DNA from 2 places in the Arthrobacter sp. CC3 genome. Region 2 is predicted to be linked to the other one. Evidence: predicted binding sites of a transcription regulator. Region 2 holds the regulator's gene; the other holds the start of a gene.
The links. Region 2 encodes Rex, which represses fermentation and respiration genes when NADH is low (regulators of the CRP and FNR family bind a similar motif). Its sites were predicted from a motif close to CTTGTGAANNNNTTCACAAG; they were not measured.
Positions count from the first base shown of each region.

Region 1: PV761_RS09685 (glyceraldehyde-3-phosphate dehydrogenase) is a predicted target of Rex. The motif match lies at 6,419-6,438, and genes of this name have one in related genera.

Region 1 covers NZ_JARCCY010000012.1:107,637-115,366, forward strand. The annotation lists gene PV761_RS09650 (DNA alkylation repair protein) at 1-190, shown strand, start outside; gene mptB (polyprenol phosphomannose-dependent alpha 1,6 mannosyltransferase MptB) at 226-1,782, opposite strand; gene orn (oligoribonuclease) at 1,940-2,575, shown strand; tRNA gene PV761_RS09665 (tRNA-His) at 2,707-2,779, shown strand; gene def (peptide deformylase) at 2,879-3,451, shown strand; gene PV761_RS09675 (HNH endonuclease family protein) at 3,543-4,340, opposite strand; gene PV761_RS09680 (hypothetical protein) at 4,433-4,642, opposite strand; gene PV761_RS09685 (glyceraldehyde-3-phosphate dehydrogenase) at 4,722-6,200, opposite strand; RNA gene rnpB (RNase P RNA component class A) at 6,472-6,863, opposite strand; gene PV761_RS09695 (slipin family protein) at 6,997-7,730, shown strand, end outside.
Region 2 covers NZ_JARCCY010000027.1:3,474-11,203, forward strand. The annotation lists gene PV761_RS15850 (TlpA disulfide reductase family protein) at 1-197, opposite strand, end outside; gene PV761_RS15855 (histidine phosphatase family protein) at 242-907, opposite strand; gene PV761_RS15860 (YceI family protein) at 1,129-1,677, shown strand; gene PV761_RS15865 (hypothetical protein) at 1,909-2,727, shown strand; gene PV761_RS15870 (hypothetical protein) at 3,007-3,732, shown strand; gene PV761_RS15875 (redox-sensing transcriptional repressor Rex) at 3,757-4,452, opposite strand; gene PV761_RS15880 (glutaredoxin family protein) at 4,531-4,785, opposite strand; gene PV761_RS15885 (HAD-IB family hydrolase) at 4,911-5,729, shown strand; gene PV761_RS15890 (AURKAIP1/COX24 domain-containing protein) at 5,959-6,057, opposite strand; gene PV761_RS15895 (helix-turn-helix domain-containing protein) at 6,243-6,455, opposite strand; gene PV761_RS15900 (3-deoxy-7-phosphoheptulonate synthase) at 6,624-7,730, opposite strand, start outside.

The sequences.
Region 1 (7,730 bases), on a different contig from region 2:
GCTGCTCGCCTCGGTCATCGAGGCCAATCTGTCCGACCCGGAGTTTTTCATCCGGAAGGCCATTGGTTGGGCCTTACGCGAGTACGCGAAGACCGATCCGGCCTGGGTCCGGGAGTTCGTTGACCGCCACGGCACGGAGCTCAGCCCGCTCTCCCGCCGCGAGGCCCTTAAGAACCTCCCGGCCGGATGACTCCCGGCCGTGTGACTCCCGGCCCTGCGGCCGCTTCAGATGACCGGGCGGGTGGTAACCGGCTCATCCGGCTTGCTGAACAGCTGCTTCGTTTTGGGATCCAGGAAGATCAGGTACAGCGCGAACAGCAGCGCGATGATGGCCGCGGCGTTGCGTGCCAGTGCCAGCGGAAGGCCCAGGTCCTCCGTCTGCAGGTAGGGGAAGACCTCGAGCTGGTCTGAGATGGCGTAGACCATAAAGAAGGACACGATGAAGTAAAGGGCTTTCACCTGCCAGTCGTCCCGGATGCCGGTGACGGCGAACAGCGGGATGAGCCACACAACGTACCAGGACTGGATCATGGGAGCGAGCAGGACCACGGCCGCGAACCCCAGGGTGAGCCGGCGCATCAGGCGGTCGTGGTCGCCGCGGAAGATCTGCCAGGCGACAATTCCGACGGCCAGCAGTTTGCCGGCGTCGTAAACCCACTTGGCCAGTCCCCAGCCGTCCAGCCCGAAGGCGTTCGAAATGGATGCCACCACAAGCCCCAGCAGGCCCACCGGCGCGTACCAGATCCAGATGCTGCCCGGCGCGGAGAGTCCGTTCACCCAGCCGAAGCCAAAGCCGTTAACCAGGCTCATGGCGTACAGCATCGCCAGGCTGATGCCGGCAGTGAGTCCCCAGAAAACGAACTTCCGCGGCCAGCCGGCGTTCTTTCCCGCCCATAGGAGTCCGATAAACGGCAGGAACACGATGGTGATCGGCTTGACGGAGATCGACAGCGTCACGAGGACGAGCCCGAACACCACGCGTTTGGTGGCGCAGTAATAAAGTCCGGCCAGCGCCAGGCCGATCATGAGCGCGTCGTTGTGGACGCTGGCGATGAAGTTGGTCAGGAACAGCGGATTGGCTGCGGTGAGCCACAGCGCGCGGTGCGGATTCACGCCGTGCAGCTCCGCCAGTTTGGGAACGTACACAATGCACAGCACTACGCCCACCAGGGCGGCAACACGGAAGAGCATGATGCTCGCCTCGGGCTGCACGTTGGTGGACCACACCACCAGTTGTTCGATCCACAGGAACAACTGCCCGTAGGGAACGGGCGCCTCGGTCCACATCTTGTCGGCCCCGAGTTGGAAATAGTTGGAGAGTGCCGAAATCCCGTTTTCGTAGGGATTGAAGCCTTCAACCATCAGCCGGCCCTGGCCGATGTAGGCGTAGACGTCACGGCTGAAGAGCGGGACCGAGAACATCATGGGAAGCCCCCATAGGGCCACAGCCTGCAGGGTGGCCTTCCGGGCACCCGCGCCCCAGACGCGGACACGCTGGCCAAGGCGAAGCCAGGCCCGCACCAGGAGCATGCCGCCGACGGCCAGCAGCACGATGGACAGTGCCACCCCTACCGCTTCAGTGCGCATCCAGATGAACAGCGGCAGCCGGCGAAGTTCAGAGACGGGCGCAAGCCAGCCGACGCCCAGCGAGCCGATGGCCATGAACATCGAGCCGGCGAACCCCGAGAGGAGCGGCGAGAGGGCGTTGTCCACTTCAGCCTCAGCCGGCTCCGGTGACGTACCGGCAGCCACTCTTCCCGCCGCAGGCACAGGCGCCGTCATCTCAGGATCGTCCAATCTGTTGTGGGGCATTGTTCACCCGCTAGCAGCCGGTCACGCCGGCGGGGGTGGGGCCGCGGCAGCGAAAAACAGCGCACCGCCACGTATCGAAATCCTAGCACCGGACAGCTCCGTGGCAGCGGAACGGTAGGCTGGTCGGGTGCCTATTACTAACGAACGCATTGTCTGGATCGACTGCGAGATGACCGGCCTGGACATCAAGAATGACGCCCTAATCGAGGTGGCCGCACTGGTGACGGACTCCGAACTCAACATCCTGGGTGACGGCGTCGACGTCGTCATCCGGCCGGACGACGCCGCGCTGGCCCAGATGAACGATTTCGTCCGCGACATGCACACCCGATCCGGGCTTCTCGAAGAGCTTCCGCACGGAAAGACGATGGCAGAGGCCGAAGCCGTGATCATGGAATACATCGCCAAGTGGGTTCCGGATCCACGCAAGGCTCCGCTGGGCGGCAACTCCGTGGGCACGGACCGCGTCTTCCTTGCCCGGGACATGCCGGCGGTGGTGGAGCACCTGCACTACCGGGTCATTGACGTCAGCACCATCAAGGAACTGTCGCGGCGCTGGTTCGCGCGGGCCTACTTCCAGGCTCCGGCCAAGCACGGCGGGCACCGCGCCCTCGGCGACATCAAGGATTCCATCGATGAACTGCGCTACTACCGGGAGGCAGTCTTCGTCCCGGCGCCGGGACCGGACAGTGCCACCGCCCAGCGCATTTCGAAGTCCGTCATGGCCTCCGCCGAGTCCCTTGCAGCGGCGACGGAAAAGTAATCTGCGCCACGTTTGAAGGAAATTTTCCCAAAACCGGCAAAAGTGGCAAAAACAGCCCCGCGGAGCAGGTAAGCTATATGACGTTGCCTTCCAAGACAGCCGGTAACCCGGACGGTCTCGCGGGGCACATGGTGGGCTTAGCTCAGTTGGCAGAGCGCCTGGTTGTGGTCCAGGAGGTCGCGGGTTCAACCCCCGTAGCTCACCCTCATGAAGGGCAGGATTTTCGCCCTTACCTAAAGGCCGCACCGGTTATCCGGTGCGGCCTTTACTTGTTTCCGCACTGCCTCAAAGGAACCACCTGACATGACCGTTCTGCCGATCACCATCTGGGGCGAGCCGGTTCTCCACCGCCGGGCCGCCGAAGTGGAAGTCTTCGACGACGAACTCCGCACCCTTATCGCCGACATGTTCGAAACGAACGACGCCGCCAACGGCGTGGGGCTCGCCGCCCCCCAGGTGGGCGTTGGCAAGCGCATCTTTGTGTACAAGTTCGCGAACGACGACGGCGTGCCCCCTGCCGGCGCCGTGGTGAACCCGGTCCTGACGCTGTCCAAGGTTTCCGGCGCCCTCCCGGACCCCGATGAGGAAGTGGAGGGCTGCCTGTCCTTCCCCGGCGGCCAGTACCCGCTCAAGCGTGCGGAGTGGGCTCGGGTGCAGGGCTTCGACGGTGACGGGAATCCGGTGGACTTCGAGGCCACGGACTGGTTCGCCCGGATCATCCAGCATGAATACGACCACTTGGACGGCAAGCTCTACGTGAACCGGCTGATGGACCGCTACGCCCGCAAAGCCATGAAGCAGGCCAAGCGGAGCGGCTGGGGCGTTCCCGGCCTGACGTGGATGCCCGGCGTCGACCCCGACCCGTTCGGGCACTGATTTTAATCGGGCACTGATTTTTGATCGGGCACCGGATTTCGTCGGGCACCGGCTTTAATCGGGCACCGGGCGGCCGCCCGTAGCGGGCGTCCTATCGCGGAATGAGGGTCTGCTGCTGCGGGCACGAGGCCAGGACACGCTTCATGGCGTCTTTTTCGGCCTGGGTCACCCACAGCGCGTAGGCAGCTTTCACTGAGATCTGGCGGGCCACGTAGTGGCACCTGAAGGCCTTGTTTTTCGGAAGCCAGCCGGCTGCGTCCGAGGCGCTCTTTTCCTGGTTGGCGGGACCGTCTGCGGCCACGAGGTTCAGGGGATCGTTGGCGAGGTTTTGACGCTGTAGCGGCGTCAATTGCTGGGCGCCCTTCTGCCACGCGTCGCCCAGGGCCACGACGTGGTCAATCTGGACGGCTTTGCTGCTCTCCGCTCCCCTGGTGAAGGTCACCACCGCTCCGGTGTACGGCTCCTGGAATTCCCCGCGTGCCACACGACACCGGGAACCCTCGGTGAACTGTGCCCCGCCGAGGTCCCGCCGGAGGATGTCATTGCGGGTGTCGCAGCCGTTGCGGTCCACATCCAGCCAGGCCTGGCCGAATGCGGTGCGTTCGTAGTTGTCGTTGGCCGCCCGCCCTTTCACCTCGAGCGATTCCAGCGCATCGGCCGCACGGCCTTCCGGTACAGGCCGGACAGGCGGAACAGCTTTCATCCACGCCGGATCAAGCACAGGAGCGGTGCTGGGGCCCATGACGGAGGGCTCCGCCACAGCAAACTGGCCTGCCGTAAAGAACCAGCACACGGCTGAAACCAGGCCGGCGGCCAGCACTATCAGGACAGCCCAGGCCTGGCGGGAGCGGCGCCGTGCACGCCGGTAAGCCGCCCAGCTGATGGTCATGGTTGCAGAGCCCGATGTTGATTCCTACGCACCGGACGAGCTTAGGTGCGGCCACTGACAATACGGCCGATATCCACAGTGTGGAGGGGAAGTTACTGCTCTTTCATCACACGTTTCAGGTCCACGGTGGCGAGGTCCAGCAGCTCCTCAAGCTGTTTGATCCTGCTATCGGGAATCTCTCCCGCAGCATGCGCCACTCGCGCCTGTTCGAGGAGGCGGGTAGCTTCCTTGTGGTTCTGCCGCGCTACGTCGAGGGCGTGTTCGAGGGTGGTTTCATGTTCGAGAGTCGATTCGTGTTCCATGACACCATTTTGGGTCCGTTTCCCGGCCGATGCCAGAGCACCGGCCGGGAAACCTCAGACCCGGATCCCGCACGGACCGCTAGACCGCGATTGCTGCCAGCGCCGCAGCGGGTTCCTTGACGGGGAACGACGGCGGGTTGACACCGGCCATTTCCTCCATCACGCGGACCACCTGGCAGCTGTAGCCGAACTCGTTGTCGTACCAGACGTAGAGAACCAGGTTCTTGTCGTTGGAGATCGTGGCCAGGCCGTCAACAATGCCGGCACGCCGCGAACCGACGAAGTCCGTGGAGACGACCTCGGGGGAATCGATGTAGTCGATCTGCTTGCGCAGCTCGGAGTGCAGGGACATCTGCCGCAGGAAGTCGTTGACCTCGTCCTTGGTGGTGCCGTTCTCCAGGCTCAGGTTCAGAATGGCCAGGGAAACGTCCGGGGTCGGGACGCGGATGGAGCTGCCCGTGAGCTTGCCAAGGAGTTCGGGGAGCGCCTTGGCCACGGCCTTGGCGGCACCGGTTTCGGTGATCACCATGTTCAGCGCGGCGGAGCGGCCGCGGCGGTCGCCCTTGTGGAAGTTGTCGATCAGGTTCTGGTCGTTGGTGAACGAGTGGACCGTCTCGACGTGGCCGTGGACCACGCCGAACCTGTCGTTGATGGCCTTCAGGACCGGGGTGATGGCGTTGGTGGTGCAGGACGCCGCGGTGACGATCTTGTCCGAGTCCAGGATGGTGCCGTGGTTGATGCCGTGGACGATGTTCTTCAGCTCGCCCTTGCCGGGTGCCGTGAGCAGGACGCGGGAGACGCCCTTGCTCAGGAGGTGCTGGGACAGGCCTTCGGCGTCGCGCCAGCGTCCGGTGTTGTCCACCACGAGGGCGTCCTTGATGCCGTAGGCCGTGTAATCCACGGTGGAGGGGTTGTCCGAGTAGATGACCTGGACCTGGACACCGTTGGCCGTGATGGTGTTGTTCTCGGTATCCACCTTGATGGTGCCCTCGAACGATCCGTGAACGGAGTCGCGGCGCAGCAGGCTGGCGCGCTTGGCGAGGTCGTTGTCCGAGCCGCGGCGGACCACGATCGCGCGGAGACGGAGTCCGTGACCGCCACCGGCCTTTTCGATGAGGAGGCGCGCCAGCAGGCGGCCGATGCGGCCAAAGCCGTAGAGCACGACGTCGGTGCTGGTGCGGTCGTCGCCGCCACGCTTGCCCACGACGTCCGCGAGTTCAGCGCGCAGGAACTCCTCCAGGCTCGCACCGTTGGCCTCGGCCTTGAACTTCTGGTTCAGGCGGGCGATGTCGATGGCAGCAGCACCCAGATCCAGCCCGGCGAGGGCATCCAGCAACGGGGCCGTCTCTTCCAGGAGCAGCTCGTCCTTGCTCATCCGGCGCGCGAAACGGTGCGCCTTCAGGATGTTCATGGTGGACTTGTTGATCAGGCTGCGGCCGTGGATGGAAGTCACCACGTTGTTCTCGCGGTACAGCCGGCCGATCACCGGGATCATGGCCTCGGCAAGTGCCTCACGGCCCATCCACGTATCAAGACAAGAATCTGACGTCTGGCTCACAGAACTACCTTCCTTGGGTCAACCACATACGTCCTCGTATGCGGATGTCGGCCACCGGAGGTATTCCGGGGCACAGGCATCGGCGGGGATTCGGTCCACCCCGGACACCTTGGAGAATCGCAAAGAAAAACCGCCGGCTGCGAACGCAGACCCGGCGGCAGAACTTCTACGTTCGCTATCCATTCTAGGGCGGCGACGCCGCCAGTACTGCCCCGGAAAGCGTGAAGTCACTCACATGCCGGTGACGGCAGATGTGCCGCCAAAGCGGTGATGGATGGGTTGACCGATACGCCGGGTTCTGTGTTCCCGCGCCGTTGCCGGTGCGGGAGTAGCGGCCATCCATCTACGAACGCCGTTGCCGACGCCCTCCAGCGGCCTACCCGGACACTCGGGCGAGCAGCCCTCGAACGTGCCCTGTCTGGCCTTGCTCCGGGTGGGGTTTACCTAGCCTTCCCGGTCACCCGGGAAGCTGGTGGTCTCTTACACCACCGTTTCACCCTTACCTGCTTCATGCCGCTTTCAAACCGGCGCGACGCAGGCGGTCTATTCTCTGTGGCACTGGCCTGCGGGTTGCCCCGAGTGGGCGTTACCCACCACCCTGCTCTGCGGAGCCCGGACGTTCCTCGAGCCACTTGCGTGACGCGCGGCCGCCTGGTCAACCCATCCGCATTTCATTCTACGTGCTGCACCGGCGCCCGCCGTGCCCTACATCCTGCGGACCGCCCCGGAGGGACGTTTCGTCGCCAGGTGGGACAATTGGACCAAGTCAACTCATGCAAGAAAAGAGGGGATCCTGATGGACCCCACCAGTACGTACATCGCCATTGCCGTCGCAGTGCTGCTGCTCATCTTCCTGAAGATGTCCATCCGGATCGTGCGGCAGTATGAGCAGGGGGTGCTCTTCCGGCTTGGCAGGGTCATTGGCATTCGGCTCCCGGGCCTGCGGTTCATCATCCCGGTTGTCGACCGCCTTCCGTTGGTCAGCCTGCGGATCGTGACCATGCCGATCCAGTCGCAGGGCATCATCACCCAGGACAACGTGAGCGTCGACATTTCCGCCGTTGCCTACTACCGCGTGGTCGACGCCGTGAAATCCGTTGTGGCCATCGAGAACGTCGCGGCCGCAATCGACCAGATCGCGCAAACCACGTTGCGGAAGGTGGTCGGCAGGCACAGCCTGGACCAGACGCTGTCAGAGACCGAGCGCATCAACAGCGATATCCGGGAAATCCTCGATGCCCTGACGCTGGCCTGGGGTGTCGAGGTGACCCTGGTTGAACTGAAAGACATCCAACTGCCCGAGAGCATGAAGCGCGCAATGGCCCGCCAGGCCGAGGCCGAGCGGGAGAAGAGGGCAAAGATCATCGCCGCGGAAGGCGAGGCCATCGCGGCAGCGGCGCTCGGCGACGCGTCGGACACCATGATGGCGCATCCGCTGGCCCTGCAGCTGCGGAACCTGCAATCGCTGGTCGAAATCGCGGTGGACAAGAACTCGACGGTTGTCTTCCCGGCGCCGCTGATGAGTACCAT
Region 2 (7,730 bases):
CTGACGGCGGATTTGCGGTCGGCGGCAGCGAACTCGGTCACGGATCCGTCACCGGCCACGTAGTTCTTGTTGTCCCCGGCCTTGGCCTGTTTGGCCAGGGCGTCCTCCTGGGCGCACGCGGAAAGCCCCAGGGTGAGGGCGGCCAGCCCCAGGCCGCCGGCGGCCAGGACACTGCGGCGGGAGGCCGCGTTGGTCACGTCGCGGGCGCCGGCCACCTTGCTGAACTTGAATCCGGCCACGCTCAGGCCCCCGGGGTGTTCGAGGCGCCGGGCAGGAGCGCGGCAGCGGGCTCGCTGTATTCCACGCGCAGGAGGGTGCCGTCGTCGTCGAACACCAAAGACGTGATGGACGTGAGGGTGCATTCGCGCTTGCGCGGATCGTGCCAGAGGGGCTTGCCCTCGGCGCTCAGGCGGGTGGACCAGATGGGGAGCTGGTGGCTGACCAGGATCGCTTCCGCATGGTCGCCACCCAGCTCAATGGCACGGAGGCGCGCGTCCTGGACCGCGGCGATGACGCGTGCAGCCTGGGCTTTGTACGGCTCGCCCCAGGACGGGATGAACGGGTTGCGCAGGTGCGGCCAGTGCCTGGGCTTGAGGAGCTCGGCTTTGTTGACCCGGAGCCCTTCGAAGTGGTTGCCGGCCTCGATGATGCGCGCCTCGGTGTGGATTTCGAGGTTCAGCGCTTCGGAGATGGGGAGGGCCGTTTCCTGGGCGCGGGTCAGCGGCGAGGCCACGAGATGCACGATGTTCGCCCCGCCGGCAACGCGGTCGCTGAAGTGCACGGCGAGCGTCTTGGCCATCTGCTGCCCGAGTTCGGAGAGGTGGAATTCCGGAAGCCGTCCGTAGAGGATTCCGTCCGGATTGTGGACCTCGCCATGGCGAAGGAGATGAACAGTGGCTTGGGGCATGTTTACCAGTTTCTCAAAGATGTCGGGTGATCTGAAATCTTCTACAGGAAGTAGAACTGAGAAGTTTGGAGAAATGTTCCCCGGAGTTGGAATAAAAGATGCATATGCATGTTTATACTGGGTGAAGCAGTTAGTTGAGACTTCAAGCAAAGAAGTTTTGGCTGGCGATCAGATGTCCTTCCGCAAGAGAACTTCCACCACAGATCACAAGGAGCAACACCATGGCACTGCCCGCCAACATCACCACCGGCACCTGGACCCTCGACAACTCGCACAGCGAAATCGGCTTCACGGTGCGCCACGCAGGCATCAGCAAGGTCCGCGGCCAGTTCACCGACGCCGTAGCCACGCTGGACCTCGCCCAGGACGTTGCCGACTCCAAGGTCAACGCCACCATCCAGACCGCCAGCTTTGACTCGGGCGACGTCAACCGCGACGGCCACGTCCGCGGCGAAGATTTCTTCGACGTCGAGAAGTTCCCGGAAATCTCCTTCGTCTCCAACGCGATCGTTCCCAAGGGCGACGCCTACGAGCTCCAGGGCGATCTGACCATCAAGGGCGTCACCCGCCCGGTGGCGCTCGAGACCGAGCTCCACGGTGTGGCTGTGGATCCGTTCGGCAACACCCGCGCCGGCCTCACCGCCGAAACCACCATCAGCCGCAAGGACTTCGGCCTGACCTGGAACGCCGTCCTCGAAGCCGGCGGCGTGCTGGTCAGCGACAAGGTTGCCATCAACCTCGAGCTCGCGTTCATCGCTCCCGCAGCCTAGTTCTTCGCTTATGTAGTTCTTCACCCCACAGCATCCCGCTCCGTCACCGCGACGGAGCGGGGTGCTGTGCTTAATCCGGCCGCTAAACCCGGCCGGCCAGAATACCTCTGCGGAATGATCCATCGGGCCGCCGGAGCGGGGTACGGTGGAACCAAACCATGCTGGGGGCAGGGGAACCGTCACTGATCCCGGTACCCGTTTTGTCAGTAGTCGACCCGCGAAGGACCAACTATGAGCACGCCTCCAGCCACCCCGAACGAACCCGAGAACGGCAAGCCTGGCCCCGACGCTCCCCAGTACGGGCAGAACGCACCGGAGTCACCTGCCGCACCCCAGTACGGGCAGCAGCCCCCGGCCGCGCCGCAGTATGGCCAAAACACGGCGCCGGGCGCTCCCCAGTACGGGCAGAACGCACCCCAGTACGGGCAGCAGCCGCCGGCTGCTCCCCAGTATGGCCAGCCCCAGTACGGGCAGCAGCCTCCTGCCGCTCCCCAGTACGGACAGCAGCCCTACGGCCAGACACCGCAGCAGTACGGCCAGTCCCCCTACGCCCAGTACCCGTCCGAACAGCCACAGGGTCCCGGAGCCGCCGGGGTTCCGAAGATGGTCAACAATGCGTTCTGGATGATCATTGCTGCCGGCGCCCTGTGGCTCATCTCCCTCCTGGTGGCCATTCCCGCGCTGGATGATCCCGCCATGCGGAGCACGTTCGAGGAGCAGATGCGGGCAGGCGGCGCAGACATCGATTTTGAATCGATCAAGGGCGTTGTCATCGGAACCATGGTTGTGATGGGCCTGATCGGTGCCGGGCTGTACGCCCTGGTTGCCTTCAACGTTCGCAAGGGAAAGAACTGGGCGCGCATCCTGGGCACGGTTTTTGCCGCCCTCTCGATCTTCAGCCTGCTTCCGCTCAGCATCGGCACCATCGCCGTACTGCTCGGCATCGCGGCCATTGTGATGCTCTACCTCCCGGCATCAGCGCCGTACTTCCAGAAGCAGCAGCCGTTCGGCGGACCCTACGCCCAGCCGGGCAACCCCTACGGCCGCTAGCCCGCACCGAAGCACCACAGCACAGCACAGCACAGCAGCACCACAGTTCCACAGCCGAAGGGCGTGGACTTTGGACGGCACCCGCGAATTCAGTCGCGAGCCTCCGGAGTCCGCGCCCTCTGTGTTTGCCCGCTGTTTCTCTTGAGCGGAAATTGCGGCGCAAACTATGCCCAGAATGCCCTTCCGCACGGTACGGTGTTACCAAAATCACGCTGGGGGCAGGTGAGGTGGCTGATCCCGGTGTCTATTACTGAGTAACCGACTCACAAAGGATCACTAATGAGCACTCCGCCCGTCCCGCCGTCGTATCCCAGCGATCCCAGCGGCGGTTCCTACGGCCAGCAGGCACCGCAGTACGGGCAGGATCCGTCCGCCTTTGCGCATCCACCGCAGTATGCGCAGGCCCCGCAATCCGGCCAGGCGCCCCAATACGGCCAGCCCCCGCAACAGTTCGGGCAGGCGCAATATGCGCAGCCGCAGCAGTCCGGGAAGCCGCAGTACTACGCCTACCCCTCGGAACTGCCGCAGCAGGGAAACTCGGGCACCGCTGCTCCCCCGCTGGTCAACCTCTCGTTCTGGCTGTTGATCGTCGCGTGCGCGCTCTGGGTGGGCTCCGTGTTCCTGTCGATAGGTTCCATCGACGACCCCGCCACGCGCAGCCAGTTCAATGCCAGGCTGGCAACCAGCGGAGCGGACGTGGATTTTGAAGCCGTGAAGGGCGTCATTGTGGGAATGGTGGTGCTGATCGCCGCCGTCGGAGTGCTGTTGTACGCGCTTGTGGCGTTCAACGTCCGGAAGGGCCGCAACTGGGCCCGTGTCCTGGGTACCATTTTCGCGGCCTTCTCCCTGCTGGGCGTTCTGCAGATGGGACTCGGGACGCCGTCCATCCTGGCCGGGGCCGCGGCGATCGTGCTCCTGTACCTGCCCGGGTCGGCGCCGTACTTCCGGAAGTACCAGCCGTACGCCGGCCCGTACGGGCAGCCGGGCTACCCCTTCGGGCGCTAGCGGCGGCACTTCTCGACGGCGGGATTACTCGCCGTCGTCGGGGTTCTGGATCCGCTGGGCGTGGTAGGCCAGGATCTGCAGCTCGGTGGCCATGTCCACCTTGCGCAGGTTCACGCCCGGCGGCACCTGGAGCATCACGGGCGCAAAACTGAGGATGCTTCGCACGCCGGCGGCGATGACGCGGTCGCACACACCCTGGGCCACGGCGGCCGGCAGGGCGAGCACCACCATGTTGGCGCCGGTCCGCTGGAGGACAGGCTCCAGGTCCGCGACGTCGCTGACGCGCAGCCAGCCCACCTCGTTGCCCACCACCATCTGGTCGGCGTCAAAAATGGCCACGACGTCGAAGCCCCGAGATTCGAAGCCGCCGTACCGCGCCAGGGCCTTGCCGAGGTTGCCGGCGCCCACGATTGCCACTTTCCAGTCCCGGGTGAGCCCGAGTGCGGCCGAGATGTTGCGGCTGAGGTACTGCACTTCGTAGCCGACGCCGCGGGTGCCGTAGGACCCGACGTGCGAGAGGTCCTTGCGGAGGGTGGACGAGCTGACGCCGGAGGCTTCGGCCAGGGACTCGGACGAGACGCGTTCGATCCCTTCGGCCAGCATGGTGGTGAGGGCGCGCAAATAGATGGTCAGCCGGGCCACGGCCGCGGGCGGAATCTGCTTGGCCGCAGTTCCGCTATCCCCGTGGACAGCCTCGGGGGATGAATCCAGCGAAGTCACTATCTGCTCCATTGCGTCGCGTTGTGAGTCCACTCTAGAGCCCCCTCTGCGCTGCCAACAAAGCAGAAGTCGTCGCGCCTATTTCGCCACAGCCTGGCGTAGTATCCGCTCGAGGCGGGTTTCGTCGATCTTCCAGAAGTCCCGCTGGATACCGTCCACCAGGACAACGGGGATCTCTTCGGCGTAACGCTCGCGCAGCTCCGGCTGGTTGTCCACCAGTTGTTCCGTCCACTCAAGTCCCAGTGCCGCTGTGACCCGTCCGACGGCGTCGCGCGCCGCCTCGCAGAGGTGGCAGTCAGCTTTGGTGATCAGGACGACGTCGGGTTTTGCCATGCCTTAACCGTAGCCCGGGCTGCCGCCCCGCTGCGACGGGGGCGCACATCTGTGTGCACCCATCAGCATGGACTCGTCTGCGAGGCCGCGACAGCGCGGACTCGACCATTGACTAGACTCAAGTCATGCCCGAGGAGAAGTACGTCGCCGTAGTCCGGCAGCCGGCCGGTGCGCTGCAGCACGGCGAGGCCGCCTTCTTCGACGTCGACAACACGCTCATGAAGGGCGCCAGCCTCTTCCATGTGGCCCGAAAAATGCACCAGCGCGGCGCCTTCACCCTGCCGCAGGCAGCAGGCATGGCGTGGAAGCAGTTCAAGTTCATTCTCCGCGGCGAGAACATGGATGACGTCCACGCGGTCCGGGACTCGGCCCTGACCCTTGCAGCCGGCATCACCGTGGAGGACATCAAAGCCCTCGGCGAAGAAGTCTTCGACGAAATGATTGAGTCCAGGATCTGGCCCGGCACCAAAGCCCTGGCCCAGCAGCACCTCCGGGTGGGGCGCATGGTGTGGCTGGTGACGGCGACCCCCATCGAGGTGGCCACCGTGATTTCCACCCGGCTGGGCCTGACCGGTGCCCTGGGAACCGTCGGTGAAGTCATGGACGGGGCGTACACCGGCCGGCTGGTGGGTGACATCCTGCACGGCCAGGCCAAGGCCGTGGCTGTCCAGGGCATCGCGGACGCCGAGGACCTGGACCTCAAGCGCTGCTGGGCCTACAGCGACTCACACAATGACATTCCGCTGCTGAGCATGGTGGGCCATCCCGTGGCCATCAATCCCGACGCCCGGCTCCGCCGCCACGCCCGGGACAACAACTGGCCGGTGTACGACTTCCGATCCGGGCGCCGCGCCGCAACGCTCGGGCTGAAAGCCGCGACTGTCGGCGGCGCCGCCTACGGCCTCTGGCGGGGTTTCACCCGCTTCCGCGGACCCACGGTCTAACCCTCACCACACGAGTGGCGTGCCCGCTGAGCTTCCGGAGCCTCAATCGGCCACAGTGCTTCGCGTAGGAGCGCATCGCGACCGAACGCGCGACACAGGTCGCCCAGCGACCGTCGGAGCGCCTTTCGGGCGTGTCTAAGCGACGGCGAAGCGCTGTTGCCGGGGAACCAAGCAAAGAAAAATGCCCGCTGCCAAAGGCAACGGGCATCTCACGCTGTAGGAAGTATCTCTACTTCTTGTTACGGCGCTGGTGGCGGGTCTTACGAAGCAACTTGCGGTGCTTCTTCTTGGCCATACGCTTGCGACGCTTCTTAATAACTGAACCCACGAAAGTTCCTTACAAACTAGATGGAGTACCTGTCTGATGGAAGAGGTCCGTGGACTAGGCAACAGACTAAACAACAAACAGATTCTTACAATAACGAAAAACGTTCCCTAACAGGGTACCGCTTATCCGGCGCTCCCACTGACCGCCCGCCAGACCGCACCCCTTGGTTGCGGCCGCTGCGGAGGTTAGGCGGTGTCCGTTTGGCCTTCCACGACAGCACCTTTGACGTACTGTTCGACGGCGGTCTCGGGCACCCGGAAGGAGCGGCCGAACCGGACGGCCGGCATCTCTCCGGAATGAACAAGGCGGTACACGGTCATTTTGGAAACGCGCATGAGCTCGGCCACTTCGGCCACAGTCAGGAACTGAGCGTTCGAGAAGTTCGACTCTGCGGACATTTCCCTTATTCCTTTGTTAACAGCTGATAAAGGCAACCCCATTGAAACCCCATTGCGGTGTGCCGATGCTGAGCCATCAACCTACCCTGTGCTAGTTACTCTAGTGGCTGATGGTGCCATTGTGAAAGTCATTTTCAGTAACCAGTTTCGCTGAACCGCCAGGGACTTTCAGCCCTGGCTGGCGCCGCGGCGCTTGCGGGCCGACGATGCCAGCTGGCCCAGTACCGACGCCGTGACATCCCACTCCATGCAGGCATCCGTCACGCTCTGGCCGTAGACCAGTTCGTCGGTGCCTGCGGCGTGCTCGGCCACGTCGAGGTTCTGCGCGCCGCCAACCAGGAAGCTCTCCAGCATGACGCCGGCAATCGCCGCGGCTGCCGCTCCGCCGTCTTCCAGCTGGGCGCCGATTTCGAGGGCCACCTCGGCCTGGCGGTGGTGGCTCTTGCCGCTGTTGGCGTGGCTGGCGTCCACAATGAGCCTGGGGTTGAGCTGCTTGGCCGCCAGCTTGGCGGACGCGGCTTCGACGTCGGCCGCGGAGTAGTTGGGGCCCTTGCGGCCGCCGCGGAGGATCACGTGGGTGTCCGGGTTGCCGGCCGTGGCCACCAGCGCCGCCCGGCCGTCGCCGTCGATCCCCAGGAACGCCTGGGAGGCCGCTGAGGCGCTGCAGGCATCCACCGCAACCTGGAGGTCGCCGTCGGTCCCGTTCTTGAACCCGATGGGCATGGACAGCCCTGACGCCAGCTGGCGGTGGATCTGGCTTTCCGTGGTGCGCGCACCGATGGCGCCCCAGGACACGAGGTCGGCCATGTACTGCGGGCTAATGGGTTCCAGGAATTCCGTGGCCGTGGGGAGGCCCAGCGAGGTGACCTGCTTCAGGAACCGGCGGGCCGCCCGCAGGCCGGTGGCGATGTCGTGGCTGCCGTCCAGGTGCGGATCGTTGATGAGGCCCTTCCAGCCCACCGTGGTGCGGGGCTTCTCGAAGTAGGTCCGCATCACGATCAGCAGGTCTTCCTTGTGCTTCTCGGCCTGGCTCACCAGCCTGCGGGCGTATTCCAGGCCGGCTTTGGGGTCATGGATGGAGCAGGGGCCCACGATCACCAGCAGGCGGTCGTCCACGCCGTCCATGATGGCCCGGACTTCATCCCGGCCGCGTTCGACGACGTCAGCAACCCGGGCGTCCAGCGGAAGTTCCTCGATCATGTCCTGGGGTGACGGAAGCGCCTGGAATTCGCTGACGCGCAGGTTTGAGGTGGACTTGGAAGGCTGTGTTTCGGT